One region of the Bradyrhizobium japonicum USDA 6 genome, then DNA from elsewhere that is predicted to be linked to it. Evidence: predicted binding sites of a transcription regulator. Region 1 holds the regulator's gene; the other holds the start of a gene.

Region 1 (7,857 bases):
TCGCTTCTTCGAGCCGGAGATGGACGCCAAGGTCCGCGAGCGGCGGCAGCTCGAGATCGATCTGCGCCACGCCATCGCCCAAGGTGGGCTCGAAGGCGGGCTCGAGGTCTACTACCAGCCCTGCCTCGCCCTGAAGGACGACCGCATCACCGGTTGCGAGGCTCTGGTGCGCTGGCGCCATCCCGAGCGCGGAATGGTCTCGCCCGCCGAATTCATTCCGATCGCCGAAGACACCGGCCTGATCAACGAGATCGGCGAATGGGTGCTGGCCACGGCCTGCCGCGATGCCGCCAACTGGCCCGACGACATCCGCCTCGCCGTCAACGTCTCGCCGGTGCAGTTCAAGAGCGGCACGCTGGCGCTGAAGATCATGGCGGCCCTTGCCGCCTCCAATTTGCCGGCGAGCCGGCTCGAGCTCGAGATCACCGAGGCCGTGCTGATCCGCGATGACGACACCGCGCTTGCGATCCTGCATCAGCTCCGCGCCATCGGCGTGCGCATCGCGCTCGACGATTTCGGCACCGGCTACTCCTCGCTGAGCTATCTGCACCGCTTCCCGTTCGACAAGATCAAGATCGACCGCTGCTTCGTCAGCGACATCGCCGGTCCCGACGGCTCCGCCAGCATCGTGCAGGCCGTCGTCAACCTGGCTGCCGCTCGCCGCATGACCACCACGGCCGAGGGTGTCGAGACCGAGGAGCAGCAGCGCCTGCTCCGTGCGCTCGGCTGCTCGGAGATGCAGGGCTATCTGTTCAGTGCCGCAAAACCGGCCGACAAGGTGCTGGAGCTGTTCGCGCTGCATCGCAGCCGCCTCGCCCAGCGCGGCGGCGAGGAAAGCCGGCGCCGCGAGGCCAGCTAGGGCGGTCTTCCCAACAATTCGAAGCGTCACCGCACGAATTCGCCCGGGAGCGGTCATCCGCTCCCGGGCGATATCTGAACGTCGTAAGGCTTAGTTCGGTACCGCCGCCTTCGGCGCAGGCTTGGCGGCGACCGCATTCGCGGTCACGCCGTGCAGGAAGTCGTAGGCCGCATGCAGCGCCTTGTCGTCCTTCTCTTCCGGCGGGACGTAGGACTGCGATCCGGTCTGCTCGGTGCCATCGGCGGCCGACAGGTGCCCGCGCATCTGGGACTCCGCCATTGTGTCCATCCGGCCCTTCAGCTCGGGCGGCACATCCTGGAGGATCTCGATGTCGGGCGCGATGCCCTGGGCCTGGATCGAGCGGCCCGACGGCGTGTAGTAGCGCGCCGTGGTCAGCGCCAGCGCGCCATTGCCGGCGCCGAGCGGAATGATGGTCTGCACCGAGCCCTTACCGAACGAGCGCGTGCCGATGATCGTGGCACGCTTGTGGTCATGCAGCGCGCCTGCGACGATCTCCGAGGCCGAAGCCGAGCCGCCATTGACCAGAATCACCAGCGGCTTGCCCTTGGTGAGGTCGCCGCCATGCGCGGTGAAGCGCTGGGTCTCTTCGGGATTGCGGCCGCGGGTCGAGACGACCTCGCCGCGCTGAAGGAAGGCGCTCGACACCGAGACGGCCTGGTCGAGCAAACCGCCCGGATTGTTGCGCAGGTCCATCACGTAGCCGACCAGCTTCTCCGGCGGGACCTCCTTGGAGATCGACGCGATCGCCTTCTTCAGGCCGTCGGTAGTCTGCTCATTGAACGAGGTGACGCGGATATAGCCGATGTCGCCGTTCTCGACGTGGAAGCGCACCGGACGCACATGGATGATCTCGCGCTTGATCGCGACGTCGAGCGGGGCGTCGGCGCCCTTTCGCACGATGGTGAGCTTGGTCTGGGTATCGACCGGCCCCTTCATCTTGTTGACGGCCTGCTCGAGCGTCATGCCCTGCACGGCATCGCCGTCGATCTTGCTGATGAGGTCGCCGGACATGATTCCGGCCTTGGACGCCGGCGTGTCGTCGATCGGCGAGACGACCTTGACCAGGCCGTCCTCCATCGTGACCTCGATGCCGAGCCCGCCGAACTCGCCGGAGGTGGTCTCCTGCATCTCGGTCCAGGCCTTGTCGTTCATGTAGCGTGAATGCGGATCGAGCGAGGTCACCATGCCGGTGATCGCGCCTTCGATCAGCTTGGAATTGTCGGGCTTCTCGACATAGCTCGCCTTCACCCGCTCGAACACTTCGCCGAACAGATTGAGCCGGGAATAGGCATCATCCGCGCTTGCTGCCGCCCGTGCCGCCCATACTCCACCGTGCGGGCTGGCGACCAGAAGGGTTAGACACGCTCCCGTGAGTGCGCCCAGGGGGAACAGCAGGTTTTTCCGCATGGATAGGCTGGCCTTCTTGCTTGGAGCTTTGCTTTGGCTTGGCAGGCGCCATGCAAATGGCGATCCAGCCCGCTGTTCACAATACCATTCTGGTTTCTTCAAGGCCGGGACGCCACGCCGGCGGGTGCATCGTAAAAATCCCTTCGCCCGGGCCTAAACTTTTGGCAACGTTCCGAGACCGTTTCGCGCAAGGCGGGAATCGGCCGGCCGGCCCACGCCTCGCAGCTATGCGATTTTAGGATGGTTTTGGAGGGCCGGACACGATACGCGATGACAATAACGCTTCAAATTCTCGGGAGGACAACAATGAACGACGCGCCCCGCATCCGGCCGGAAAGGAACGTCGAACTCGGCGCCAGCGCCGAGCCATTCCAGAACCTGCACGAATTCATCCGCAAGGCGCGCGCCAACCTCAACCAGAACGCCTGGGACTACATCGTCGGCGCCGCCGAGACCGAGACCACGATGCGCCGGAACCGAATGGCGCTGGACGAGATCGCCTTCCGGCCGCGCGTGCTGCGCGACGTTCGCGAGGTCGACGGCTCGGTCGAGCTGTTCGGGCGCAGGATGCGGCTGCCGGTGGTGCTGGCCCCTGTCGGCGCACTGGAGATCTTCGATCCGGACGGCGCAGCGAGCGTCGCCCGCGCCTGCGGCAGCTTCGGCGCGGCGCACATGCTGAGCTCGGTGTCCGAGCCCGGCCTGGAGAAGACCGCCGAGGCCGCCCCCGATGCGCTACGGCTCTATCAACTCTATGTGCGCGGCGACGACGATTTCGTCGCCGATGTCGTCAGCCGGAGCGAGAAGAATGCCTACGCCGCCTTCTGCCTGACGGTTGACACCGCCCATTACAGCCGTCGCGAACGTGACATTGCCAAGCGCTATGTTCGCGAGAGCCGCCTGCGCGCCACCGGCGGCGATTACCAGAAGGGCCTGGAGTGGCGGACCGTGAAGATGATCAAGGACAAGTTCAAGATCCCGCTCATCCTGAAGGGCATCGCCACCGCCGAGGACGCCCAGATCGCGGTCGATCACGGCGTCGAGTGGATCTACGTCTCCAACCATGGCGGCCGCCAGCTCGATCACGGCCGCGGCGCCATGCATGTGCTGCCCGAGATCGTCGAGGCCGTGAAGGGACGCGCCAAGATCATGGTCGACGGCGGCTTCTGCCGCGGCACCGACATCGTCAAGGCGATCGCGGCGGGCGCGGACATGGTCGGCATCGGCCGGCTGCAATGCTGGGCATTGGCCGCGGCCGGCGAAGCCGGCGTGAGGCGAATGCTGGAGCTGCTCGAGGACGAGGTGCTGCGCTGCCTCGGCCTTTTGGGCGCCACCTCGTTTGCCGAGGTCGACAAGTCCTGCCTGCACCAGGCGACCGCAACGAATGCGCCGAGCGTATTCAGCGCGTTCCCGCTGTTCGACCACGACCCCTATCGATATTGAGTGAAAGGATGCAATGAGCTCGCTCTCTCCCGGCAGCGCGGACGCGCTCCTGTTCGATCTCGGGCGCGTCGTGCTCGACATCGATTTCTCCAAGGCGATCGCCTGCTGGGCGGGACATGCCGGCTGCAAGCCGGAAGCCATCGTCGCGCGCTATGTGCGGGACAGCGAAGCCTACCGGCTGCACGAGGTCGGCAAGATCAGCGACGAGGTCTATTTTGACTCGCTGCGCGCCTCGCTCGGGATCGGCATTTCGGACGCGCAGTTCCTGGAGGGCTGGAACGCGATCTTCGCCGGCGAGATGCCAGACATCGCCGAGTTGCTGCCGCGTGCGGCAAAGCAGTTGCCGCTCTACGCCTTCTCCAACACCAACCGGCCGCATGTCGACCATTTCTCGAAGGAATATGCCGGCCTGCTCGGCCATTTCCGCGCCCTGTATCTGTCGTCCAGCATCGGCCTGCGCAAACCGGATGTGGAGGCCTTCGACCATGTCGTGGCCGCGATCGGCGTGCCCGCGAACCGTATCGTGTTCTTCGACGATCTTGCCGAGAACATCGAAGGAGCGCGGTCGCGCGGCCTGACCACGGTCCACGTGACCTCGCCCCGCGACGTCGGGAACGCCCTCAAGGCGCTCGGAATCTGACCTCTGGCCGGCAAGCCGACGGGCCGCGAATGGAACTATTTTGCTGGAGGGCGAGGAACCAAAACCCTTTGCGCATTTTTATACGGAGTTCCCGGAACGATTACCCCTCTCAGGACTCATGAGTCCGTTGGGAATTCTACATCGGGCTTATCGTCGTGTTGGGCAAAACCTACCTTACCAAGCAGGCCTCTCTGCTGATGAAATTCGCCAGGACCACATCGGATTCTGAGCTTTCCGCCAAGCTGATCAGCAAGGCCGCCGACCTGAAATCCCAGGCCGATCCGCTGCCCGACAAGGATCAGGGCCCCGCAGCGCCGGACGTCAGTCCGTACAAGCCGTCGGGGAGATGACCGATGCTGGCCGTGGCTCTCGTCTTTCTCGTCCTCGCCATGGCCATCCTCGTACCGGTCTGTCTCGCCTTCCGGATCATGCCGCGACGGACTTGATGCACCCCCTTCATCGCAGAACAGATGACGCAGGATAAATCATCCTGCTCGGCCGCTGTTTTGCCTCTGCGCCTGCACTCGGCTAGAACTCTCGCCGCCGATTTGCCCGAACGGGCCCAGCAGGAGTTTTCACCCGTGGCCCTGATGCCGGTTTCCGACGCGCTCGCCGCGGTGCTGGCGGGCGCAGAGCCGCTGCCTGAAGAGGTGATCGCGCTCGACGCGGCCTTTCACCGCGTGCTCGCGCGCGACGTCGCCGCGCGGCGCACGCAGCCGCCGCAGGCGATGTCGGCAATGGACGGCTATGCGGTGCGCGCGGTCGATGCGGCGAAGATCGACTCCCAGCTCACCCTGATCGGCGAGGTCGCGGCGGGCCGCCCGTTTGCGGGATCGGTCGGCGCCGGCGAGGCCGTGCGTATCTTCACCGGCGGTGTCGTTCCCGATGGCGCTGATGCGGTCGTGATCCAGGAGGATACGGTCGCGGACGGCAAGCGAATCACGATCAAGGAAGCCGCCGTAACGGGGCGGCACATCCGCCCCGCCGGCGTCGACTTCTCGGAAGGCGAGGTGCTGCTGTGCAAGGGAGCCCGGCTCACCGAGCGCGACCTCGCGCTCGCCGCCGGCATGAATTACCCGCAACTGCCGGTCCGACGACGCCCGAAGGTCGCGATCCTCGCGACCGGCGACGAGTTGGTGATGCCGGGCACCACGCCCGGTCCCGGCCAGATCGTCTATTCCAACGGCTACGCCCTGCACGCGCTCGCCCGCAGCGAGGGCGCCGATACCATCGACCTCGGCGTTGCCGCCGATACGCTGGAGGCCACCACCGCGGGCATCGGCCGCGCGCGGGAGAGCGGCGCCGACATCCTGATCACGACCGGCGGCGCGTCGGTCGGGGACCACGATCTGGTCCAACAGGCGCTGAGGGACGAAGGTATCTCGATGGCGTTCTGGAAGATCGCGATGCGGCCGGGCAAGCCGATGATGAACGGGCGGCTCGGCGCGATGCGCGTGATCGGCCTGCCCGGCAATCCCGTGTCATCCTACGTTTGCGGCTTCCTGTTCATGGTGCCGTTGATTCGCGCGCTTTCGGGCCGTTCGATGATTCATCACCGCCGCGAACGCGCGGTGCTCGGCCGCGACGTCGGCGCCAACGACCAGCGCGAGGATTACCTCCGCGCGCGCCTCGAGCTGCGCGACGACGGCACGCTCCTCGCCCTTCCGGTCAATCACCAGGATTCCTCGCTGCTTGCGAATCTCGCTGTGGCACAGGCACTTCTCGTGCGCGCGCCATTCGCGCCGAGAGCCGAAGCCGGCACACCTTGCGAGGTCTTGCGGCTGCCCGTCTGAGCGCTTCGTTCGCGTGCGTTCCGCGAACTTTGTCGCGTTCACTGTAAATTAAGCAGTTGCGGAACATGTATCGAACATATAGTGTCCGTTCATGATTTGTTTCGAGCATGTAGCGGCTTACTGCTGAATTCAGCGTCTCGGAATCGAACGACATCAACCGGGGGATTTTGGTCGAGATGTTAACGCGCAAACAATACGAACTCCTGCGGTTCATCAGCGAACGGTTGAAGGAAAGCGGCGTGCCGCCCTCCTTCGACGAGATGAAGGACGCGCTCGACCTGCGCTCGAAATCGGGCATCCATCGCCTGATCACCGCGCTCGAGGAGCGCGGCTTCATCCGGCGCCTGCCCAACCGCGCCCGCGCCATCGAGGTGATCAAGCTGCCCGAGCTTCAGGCCGCCGCCGGCAGCCGCCGCGGCTTCACGCCGAGCGTCATCGAAGGCAATCTCGGCAAGGTCCGCACGACTTCGAGCCCGCCGGCGGATGAGGGCGAGCGTCCCGTCGCAGTCCCCGTAATGGGCCGCATCGCGGCCGGCACGCCGATCGAGGCCTTGCAGACCCGCAGCCACACCATCAGCGTACCGCCTGACATGCTCGGCTCGGGCGAACATTACGCGCTCGAAGTACGCGGCGATTCCATGGTCGAGGCCGGCATTCTCGACGGCGACATGGCGCTGATCCAGCGCAACGAGAGCGCCGATACCGGCGATATCGTGGTGGCGCTGATCGACGATGAGGAAGCAACCCTGAAGCGCTTCCGCCGCCGCGGCGCCTCGATCGCGCTCGAGCCCGCCAATGCGGCCTATGAGGTCCGCATCCTGCCGCCCAACCGGGTGAAGATCCAGGGTAAGCTGATCGGGCTGTACCGGAAGTACTGATACCGGACGCGCCGGTATCGGTTGTTTGGCGCCCGCGCGCTTTAGATCGGCATCGCCGATCCGAGCTTGGAGCGGACGATTGTCCGCTCCGGCTGGATAGTCTTTCTGGTTTTGCGCAGATTATCCGGCCCCTTCCCCGGCGGTACATCCTCGGCACGCCGCACGAAGCAGCCCTGCCTCGCGGCCTTCAGGTTCGAGGAGAAGTCATGCGCCAGATCGTTCTGAGCACAGTTGCAGTGGCACTGATCGCAGCTTCAGCGTCGCAAGCCTTGGCCGCGGAAGCCTTGGCCGCGGGCGCGCAATCGCGGCCCCATGTCCGCAAGGACAGCGCCGTGAGCGATCAAACCCGCAAGGCCCGCGACGCAGTCAACCAACCGTCGCAGCCGGCCTGGCAATATCCGGGTTGGTCCGCGCCCGCGGGCCGCTGACGCTCGCAGAATCCACGGGGACGGGCTTTGTTCCCAGTGCATTTGGAAAAGATATTGTGATGGCAGTCTGCGGACTCAAGCCGCAGATTTGCCCTCAACATCGCATATAATCGCGGGCTTCCACTCTGATAGAGGCCTGCGCCTCAGAAGAGGCGCGGGTTGCTATCCCGATTGAGGAGCACCCGATGTGTGACTACAGCCTGCATGCCGTCGCGTCGCGTCCCGCCGAAGTCGGCGAGACGATCGTCACGACAACCTTCCGCGGCACCTCGACGCGCGGCTTTGCCTCTGCGGCCGATCCGACCGTCGCGGTCTGCCTGCTGCCGGGAACGGAGCTCGCCTTCGCCGACAACGTCCGTTACGACAATCGCTGGATCTGGACGCGCACCGT
Region 2 (7,857 bases), 3.7 Mb from region 1:
CCCGAGGCGCCGGAAACCAATATGAATGCGGACTATGGCAGTGACGATCCGCCCGATGGTTCCGACGGCGACGATCTCTAGAGCATGATCCGGACCCGAAGGCCGCGTCACGCAAAGTGTGAAGCGGCTTTCCGATCAGATCACGTTCAAACCAAAAGTTAAGGCGCGATGACGAGTCATCGCGCCAACCAAGGACAGCACCGATGGTCGATATTTTCGGCATGATGAAGCAGGCGCAGCAGCTGCAATCCAAGATGCAGGAGATGCAGGATCAGCTCTCCAACGTCGAGGTCGAAGGCATTTCCGGCGGCGGTCTCGTCGCCGTGCGCATGACCGCGAAGATGGACGTGAAGGGCATCAAGATCGATCCCTCGCTGATGAAGCCGGAAGAGCGCGAGGTGCTCGAGGACCTGCTCGTCACCGCACTCGGTGAAGCCCGCCGCAAGGCCGAGACGGCCGTGCAGGAGAAGATGCAGGCGCTCACGGGCGGGCTCAGCCTGCCGCCGGGTATGTTCGGCCAATAAGATGGGTTCGGTTGCAGGTCCCGAAATCGAGCGGCTGGTCCAGCTTCTCGCACGGCTGCCGGGCTTGGGCCCGCGCTCCGCGCGGCGTGCGGCGCTGCATCTGATCAAGAAGCGCGAAGCGCTGATGATGCCGCTGTCTTCGGCGCTGCAGGTCGCGCTCGACAAGGTCCAGGTCTGCAAGACCTGCGGCAACATCGACACGCAAAATCCCTGCACCGTCTGCACCGATCCGAAGCGCGATCCCGCAATCATCGTCGTGGTCGCCGATGTCGCCGACCTCTGGGCGCTGGAGCGGGCCAATGCGACCCAGGGCCGCTATCACGTGCTGGGCGCGACCTTGTCGCCGCTCGACGGCGTCGGCCCGCAGGATCTCACCATCGACGCGCTGGTCGCGCGCGCGCATGCTGCCGAGGTGCATGAGATCATCCTGGCGCTGAACGCGACGGTCGACGGCCAGACCACGGCGCACTACATCACCGACCTGCTTCAGGACGCCAACGTAAAAGTAACCCGGCTGGCCCATGGTGTGCCGGTCGGTGGCGAGCTTGATTATCTCGACGAAGGTACGCTATCGGCCGCCATGCGGCAGCGGACCCTGTTCTAGCCATCCAGACTTACGGAACGGACGACATGACGAAACTTTTCGCCACACGATCGGCTTTGGTCGCGACGTTGATGCTGCTGGCGACGCCGGCCATCTGCGCGCAGCAGGACGACGGGGCGCCGCCGCCGCCGAAGCCCGGCAAGCCGATCAATGCCGGCGAGGTGCTCTCGGGCGAATTGAACGCAATGAAGGTGCGCGACGTCAAGAACGCCGGCAAGCGGATTGCGATGTACCAGATCACCTCCGAGCCGCGTCGCCTGCCGGCGCCGAACGGGCTGTGCAATCTCGAGACTGGTCCCGAGACGTTCCAGCTCGTCACCTCCAGCGACGCACAGGCCACGCAGCTGAAATCGTTCGTCGGCAAGGAGATCTCGGTCAAGGTCGACGAAGTCGCCTGCGCCAGCGATCCCGGCCAGATGAGCGAAGCCGTGATCACGAAGTGGAGCTTGATCAGGAAGCAATAGGGCATCAGATCGAGATGCTGTAGGGTGGGCAAAGCGAAGCGTGCCCACCGCTTCCGTCGAATGCTGGGAAAGATCGTGGGCACGGCGCAAGTGCGCCTTTGCCCCCTACGAGACCGCTAAACCCTCACCGGCCCCAGCGTCTCGAAGTGCCCGCGCTTCTGCAGCCAGGCCAGCAGCAACAGGCTCGGGATCGCCACCAGCACGCAGATCACGAAGAACAGCGGCCAGCCCGTCGTGTCCGCCACGAAGCCCGCACTTGCTGACAGATATGTGCGCCCGACCGCCGCAAGCGCGGTGAGCAGCGCGTATTGCGTCGCCGTGTGCAGCGGATTCTGGCACAGCGCGGAGAGATAGGCGACGAAGATCACGGTGCCGATGGCGCTGGTGAAGTTCTCGCAGGTGATGGCGAAGGCCAGCGCCCATTGGCTGGTGCCGACGAATGCCAGCCATGAGAAGGAGAGGTTGGCGAGCGCCTGCACCACGCCGCCGATCCACAGGCTGGTCGCCAGCGAATAGCGCCGCGCGAGGAAGCCGCCGGCAAAGCCGCCGATCAGCGTTGCCGCGAGGCCGACGCCCTTCACGATCGCCGCATAATCGTTGCGGGAGAAGCCGAGGTCGATCACGAACGGCGCGGTCATCGTGCCGGAGAAGGCATCGGTGAACTTGAACAGCACGACGAAGGCGAGCGCCGCGAGCGCGTCCTTGCGCGTCAGGAATTCCGAGAAGGCTCCGATCGCCGCGTGCAGCACGCGCGCGAACGCCGTCTCGGTTTGTGTCGCGGCTTCCGCCCGCACCGATTGCTCGGGCTCGGTCGCAGCCAGCGCGGTAATCGTGCCGATCAGCACCATCGCCGCCATCACCACATAGCCCCACATCCAGGCCGACGCGCGCGGAATGCCGGTGCCCTCGAAGCCGGACACGATGAACAGCGCGCCCGCGGTCGAGACCAACATGCCGATGCGATAGGCGGCGACATAGGAAGCCATTCCGGCGGCCTGCTCGCTCTCCGGCAGGCTCTCGACGCGGAAGGCGTCGACCACGATGTCCTGCGTCGACGATGTTGTCGCCACCAGCAGTGCACCGAGCGCGACGTAGAACGGCGAGCGCGCGGGATCGGTCAGCGCCAGCAGCAGGATCGCGATGATCAGCAGCAACTGCGAGAACAGCAGCCAGCCGCGCCGCCGTCCGAACGCGCGGGTAAACAGCGGCACATGCAGCGCATCCACCAGCGGCGCCCACAGGAATTTCAGCGTGTAGGGCGTGCCGACCAGCGCAAATAGCCCGATGGTCTTGAGATCGACCCCGGCCTCGCGCATCCACACCAGGAGCGTCGAGCCCGACAGCGCCAGCGGCAGCCCGGACGAGAAGCCGAGGAACAGCACGATCAGCACCCGCGGTTGCAGGTACACGGCCAGGCCGTCGCGCCAGGAGGTAGGGGCCGTGTCGGGGCTGGCAGGGGAGGTCGCGTCGGGTGCGGTCATGGGGAGGTGTTAGCAGATTCTGAAGGAAAAGCCTCGTGGTAGCCGGTGAGGCGGGAGACGCCTCAACACCCTCGGTGTCATCGTCCGCGAAGGCGAACGATCCAGTAATCACCAGCGCCTCGATCCAATCACGGCTGCCACGGCGTACTGGATACCCCGCCTTCGCGGGGTATGACAGTGTGCCTCAAAACTCACTCTCCCGCCTGGAGCTTCCTCGGGAACAGCTCCGCGGCACCTGCCGCCACCAGATGCGGACCCTCCGGCGCATCGGTCTTGCTGAAATCGAGCTCCTCGATTCGCCTGGCGCGCTTCTCGATCTTGTCGGCGGAGATCAGCACCTGTCGGACGTCCTCGTTCGCATCGGCAAAATGCTTCTGCAATTTCAGCACGCGGTCGCGCAGGCGTCCCAAATCGTCGCCGAGCTTGATCACCTCGGTGCGGATCTGGTCGGCGGCGTCGCGCATGCGCGCGTCTTTCATGATCTGCTGCATCACCTGGATCGCGAGCATCAGCAGCGACGGCGACACCAGCACGACGCGGGCGCGATAGGCCTTCTGGATCACGTCGTCGAAACCGTCATGAATCTCGGCATAGACCGATTCCGACGGCACGAACATCAGCGCCGTCTCCTGGGTCTCGCCGGCGACGAGATATTTGTCGGCGATGTCGCTGACATGCTTCATCACGTCGCCGCGCAGCCGCTGCGTGGCGACGCGCCGCTCCTCGTCGGTGCGGGCGTCGTGCAGCGCGGTCATCGCCTCCAGCGGAAATTTTGCGTCGATGCAGAGCGGGCGCTGGTCGGGCAGGAACACCACGCAATCCGGCCGCTTTCCGGTCGAGAGCGTGAACTGGAACTCGTAGGCGCCCTTCGGCAAGCCGTCCTGGACGATCGCCTCCATCCGCGCCTGGCCGAAGGCGCCGCGTGACTGCTTGTTGGCGAGCACGTCGCGCAGGGTCGTCACCTGTGTGGTGAGGTCGGTGAGGTTCTTGTGCGCGTTGTCGATGATGCCGAGCCGCTCGTGTAGCGCGCGCAGGCTCTCCATGGTGTTGCGGGTCGAATGTTCCATGGACTGGCCGACCCGATGGGTCACCGAATCCAGCCGCTCGTTGACCGCGCGCGCCATGTCGGCCTGGCGGCCGGCCAGCGCCTGGGTCATGGCGTCGGCCCGGCCGGCAGCTTCGCTCTGGGCGCGCAGCACTTGGCTGAGGCGCTCCTCGAGCTCGTCGGCGCGGATGGCATTGGCCATGGCGAGTTCCGCACCGCGCCGTCCCGAGCGCGCGATCACCACCGCGATCACCACCAGCAGGATGACGATGAGGGCGCCGAACCCGATCAGCGCATCGATGGTGCGGACCGGCCAGTCGCCAGCCAGGAAAATGATCTCGTTCATGGCGGCCGTTGTAGCCGATTCGACACCCTCCGCGAACGAATAGCGAACATTTATGGTTAACAGCCCCCTAATTTTTATGGTTAACGAAACCTGAAGTTTTATGGTTAGCGGAGGGTTAACGGAGTTCCTCGCCGCATTGACCGCATCCGGCATGCGGCTTAAATCGCGGCCATGGCCCTCAGAGAAATCATCATCCTGCCCGACAAGCAGCTGCGTCTGGTCTCCAAGCCGATCGAGAAGGTCACGACGGAGATCCGCAAGCTTGCCGACGACATGTTCGAGACCATGTACGACGCGCCCGGCATCGGGCTCGCGGCGATCCAGATCGCGCAGCCCTTGCGGCTGATCACCATGGACCTCGCCAAGCCTGACCCGGACGGCGAGACCAAGCCGGAGCCGCGCGTCTTCATCAACCCTGAAATCATCGCATCCTCTGAAGACCTGTCGGTCTACGAGGAAGGCTGCCTCTCGATTCCCGAATATTACGAGGAGGTCGAACGTCCCGCCAAGGTGCGCGTGCGCTTCACCGATCTCGACGGAAAGGTGCATGAGGAGGATGCCGAAGGCCTCTACGCCACCTGCATCCAGCACGAGATCGACCATCTCAACGGCGTGCTGTTCGTCGACTATCTGTCAAAACTCAAGCGCGACCGCGTGATGAAGAAGTTCGAGAAAGCCGCCAAGCGCGCGGAGTGAGTTTAGGTGCTGCTCCATACTCCGCTGAGCTCCCTGCCCCCTTGCGGGGAGGGCATAGGCCGCCTTCGGCGGCCGTCCTTTAGATGGACGCCGAAGCGAAGCTTCGGCTATGGGAGAGGGGTAGCCCAGCAAAAGGCGCTTGTCGTTTGCGAGTGCCAACAACAGGCGCCCGCGCTCATATACCGAGAGAGCGCGTCGTGTGGCACCCCTCTCCCTAGCCCTCCCCCGCAAGGGGGAGGGAACGCAGCGAGTTCCGTTGATGCCCCTCCGCCTGATCTTCATGGGCACGCCCGATTTCTCCGTGCCGACGCTGCTCGAGCTGGTCTCGCATGGCCACGAGATCGCGGCGGTCTATACCCGCGCGCCAAAGCCCGGCGGGCGGCGCGGCCTGCAATTGCAGCCGACCCCGGTCGAGGAAGCCGCGCGGAAGCTCGGCGTGCCCGTGCTGACGCCGAAGTCGTTGAAGACGCCCGAAGCGCTCGACGAGTTTCGTGCCTTCGACGCCGATGCCGCGGTCGTCGTCGCCTATGGCATGATCCTGCCGCAGGCGATCCTCGATGCGCCGAAGCTCGGCTGTTACAATCTGCACGCCTCGCTGCTGCCGCGCTGGCGCGGCGCCGCGCCGATCAACCGCGCGATCATGGAAGGTGATGCCGAGAGCGGCGTGATGGTGATGAAGATGGATGTCGGCCTCGACACCGGCGACGTCGCCATGGCCGAGCGCATCGCGATTCCCGACAACATGACCGCGGTCGATCTGCATGACCGTCTCTCCCGGCTCGGTGCCGATCTGATGGTGCGCGCGATGGCCGCGCTCGCCCGCGGCGGGCTCCAGCTCAAAAAGCAGAGCGAGGATGGCGTCACCTACGCCGCCAAGATCGACAAGGCCGAAGCCCGGATCGACTGGACCAGGCCCGCGCGCGCCGTGCTGCGCCACATCCATGGCCTGTCGCCGTTTCCCGGCGCCTGGGCCGAGCTCGAGAATGCGCGCGTGAAAATCCTGCGCTGCGAGCTGGCCAAAGGATCGGGCGAGCCTGGTGCGGTGCTGGACGATCAGCTCACCATCGCCTGCGGCGAGGAGGCGATCCGCATCGTCGAGCTCCAGCGCGAGGGCAAGGGCCGGATGCAGGCCGCGGACTTCTTACGCGGCGTGCCGCTGAAAGCAGGCGTCAAATTCACCTGACGCTGTCATACCCCGCGAAGGCGGGGTATTTCTCGGTCGAACCGATAGGCCGCGGCGTACTGGATCGCCCGGTCCCGGCTCCGCCAAGGCTACGCCGAGGCCCACACGAGCGCTCGGCACGCCGAAGCTTCAGCGAAGGCGGCAAGCCGGGCGATGACAGCAGAACTGGAAACTGATGCCCCGCTACAAGCTCACCATCGAATATGACGGCGCGCCGTTCTTCGGCTGGCAGGTGCAGGACACGCTGCCGTCCGTGCAGGGCGCGTTAGAGGCGGCGGTGAAGGCGATGACCGGCGCGGATCTGCGCGTGCACGGTGCGGGCCGCACCGACGCCGGCGTGCATGCGCGCGGCCAGGTCGCGCATGTCGACATCGACAAGCAGTTTCCGCCGGGCCGTTTTCGCGACGGGTTGAATGCGCATCTGCGCCCCCATCCGATCGCGGTGCTGGAGGCCGAGATCGTCCCTGACACCTTCGAGGCACGCTTCTCGGCCGTGAAGCGTCACTACCGCTACCGCGTCGTCAACACCCGCGCCAATCTCGCGCTCGATATCGGCCACGCCTGGCGCGTGCCGCGCCGGCTCGATGCCGATGCGATGCATGCGGCGGCACAACGTCTGCTCGGCAAGCACGATTTCACGACGTTCCGCGACACCGAGTGCCAGGCGAAATCGCCGGAGAAGACGCTCGACCAGCTCGACGTGCTGCGCGACGGCCGCGAGATCACGATTGTCACCTCGGCGCGCTCATTCCTGCACAGCCAGGTGCGCTCGATGGTGGGATCGCTGGTCTGGGTCGGCGAGGGCCGCTGGACCGCGGACGATCTCTCAGCGGCGCTCGCAGCCCGCAACCGCGCGGCGTGCGGCATCGTCGCGCCGCCTGACGGGCTGTATCTGATGAAGGTGGATTATTGAGGAGCGCGTCAGTGCGGAGAGCGCCCGCTCTCGCCGCGCCCACCGCTGTCATGCCCCGGCTTGACCGGGGCATCCAGTACGCCGCGGCTTCTCGGTTCAATCACTGCTGTCTCTGGAATACTGGATCGCCCGATCAAGTCGGGCGATGACAGCGGCGTGCTGGGTGAGGGCAGCGCTTACCCAAAATACCGCGTCAAAATTCCCCGATACACCTGAGTCAATCTCTCCAGATCCACCACCGGCACGCGCTCGTCGACCTGGTGCATGGTCTGGCCGACCAGGCCGAATTCGATCACCGGACAGTAGCTGGAGATGAAGCGCGCGTCCGAGGTGCCGCCCGAGGTCGACAGTTCCGGCTTGCGTCCCGTCACCTCCTCGATCGCGGAGACCGCGAGGTCGGTGAACGGGCCGGGCTTGGTCACGAACACGTTCGAGTTCGAGGGCTCCCAGACGATGCGGGCCTTGATGCGGTTGCCGCAGGCTTTCGTCAGGCGGGTCTCGACCAGCTCGCGCAAGGATGCCTGGGTGTGGTTGTCATTGTAGCGGATGTTGAATTTTGCGCGGGCCTCGCCGGGGATGACGTTGTTGGCCTTGTTGCCGA

What was found. The regulator LexA, encoded in region 1, represses DNA repair genes until DNA is damaged. The targets are predictions, from matches to a motif close to TGTTCNNNNTGTGTTCNG.
Region 2: the regulator LexA is predicted to act here: its motif matches at 4,496-4,513, upstream of BJ6T_RS05890 (DNA recombination protein RmuC).

The regions. Positions count from the first base shown of each region.
Region 1 is NC_017249.1:4,962,110-4,969,966, reverse strand. Features, by position in the region: gene BJ6T_RS23540 (bifunctional diguanylate cyclase/phosphodiesterase) at 1-859, shown strand, start outside; gene BJ6T_RS23535 (S41 family peptidase) at 950-2,287, opposite strand; gene BJ6T_RS23530 (alpha-hydroxy acid oxidase) at 2,594-3,727, shown strand; gene BJ6T_RS23525 (HAD family hydrolase) at 3,741-4,367, shown strand; gene BJ6T_RS23520 (hypothetical protein) at 4,523-4,717, shown strand; gene BJ6T_RS23515 (molybdopterin molybdotransferase MoeA) at 4,949-6,160, shown strand; gene lexA (transcriptional repressor LexA) at 6,337-7,038, shown strand; gene BJ6T_RS23505 (hypothetical protein) at 7,245-7,466, shown strand; gene BJ6T_RS47360 (hypothetical protein) at 7,652-7,857, shown strand, end outside.
Region 2 is NC_017249.1:1,288,707-1,296,563, forward strand. Features, by position in the region: gene BJ6T_RS05865 (DNA polymerase III subunit gamma/tau) at 1-81, shown strand, start outside; gene BJ6T_RS05870 (YbaB/EbfC family nucleoid-associated protein) at 204-524, shown strand; gene recR (recombination mediator RecR) at 526-1,128, shown strand; gene BJ6T_RS05880 (hypothetical protein) at 1,155-1,592, shown strand; gene BJ6T_RS05885 (AmpG family muropeptide MFS transporter) at 1,709-3,073, opposite strand; gene BJ6T_RS05890 (DNA recombination protein RmuC) at 3,265-4,464, opposite strand; gene def (peptide deformylase) at 4,636-5,160, shown strand; gene fmt (methionyl-tRNA formyltransferase) at 5,420-6,343, shown strand; gene truA (tRNA pseudouridine(38-40) synthase TruA) at 6,519-7,256, shown strand; gene dapE (succinyl-diaminopimelate desuccinylase) at 7,433-7,857, opposite strand, start outside.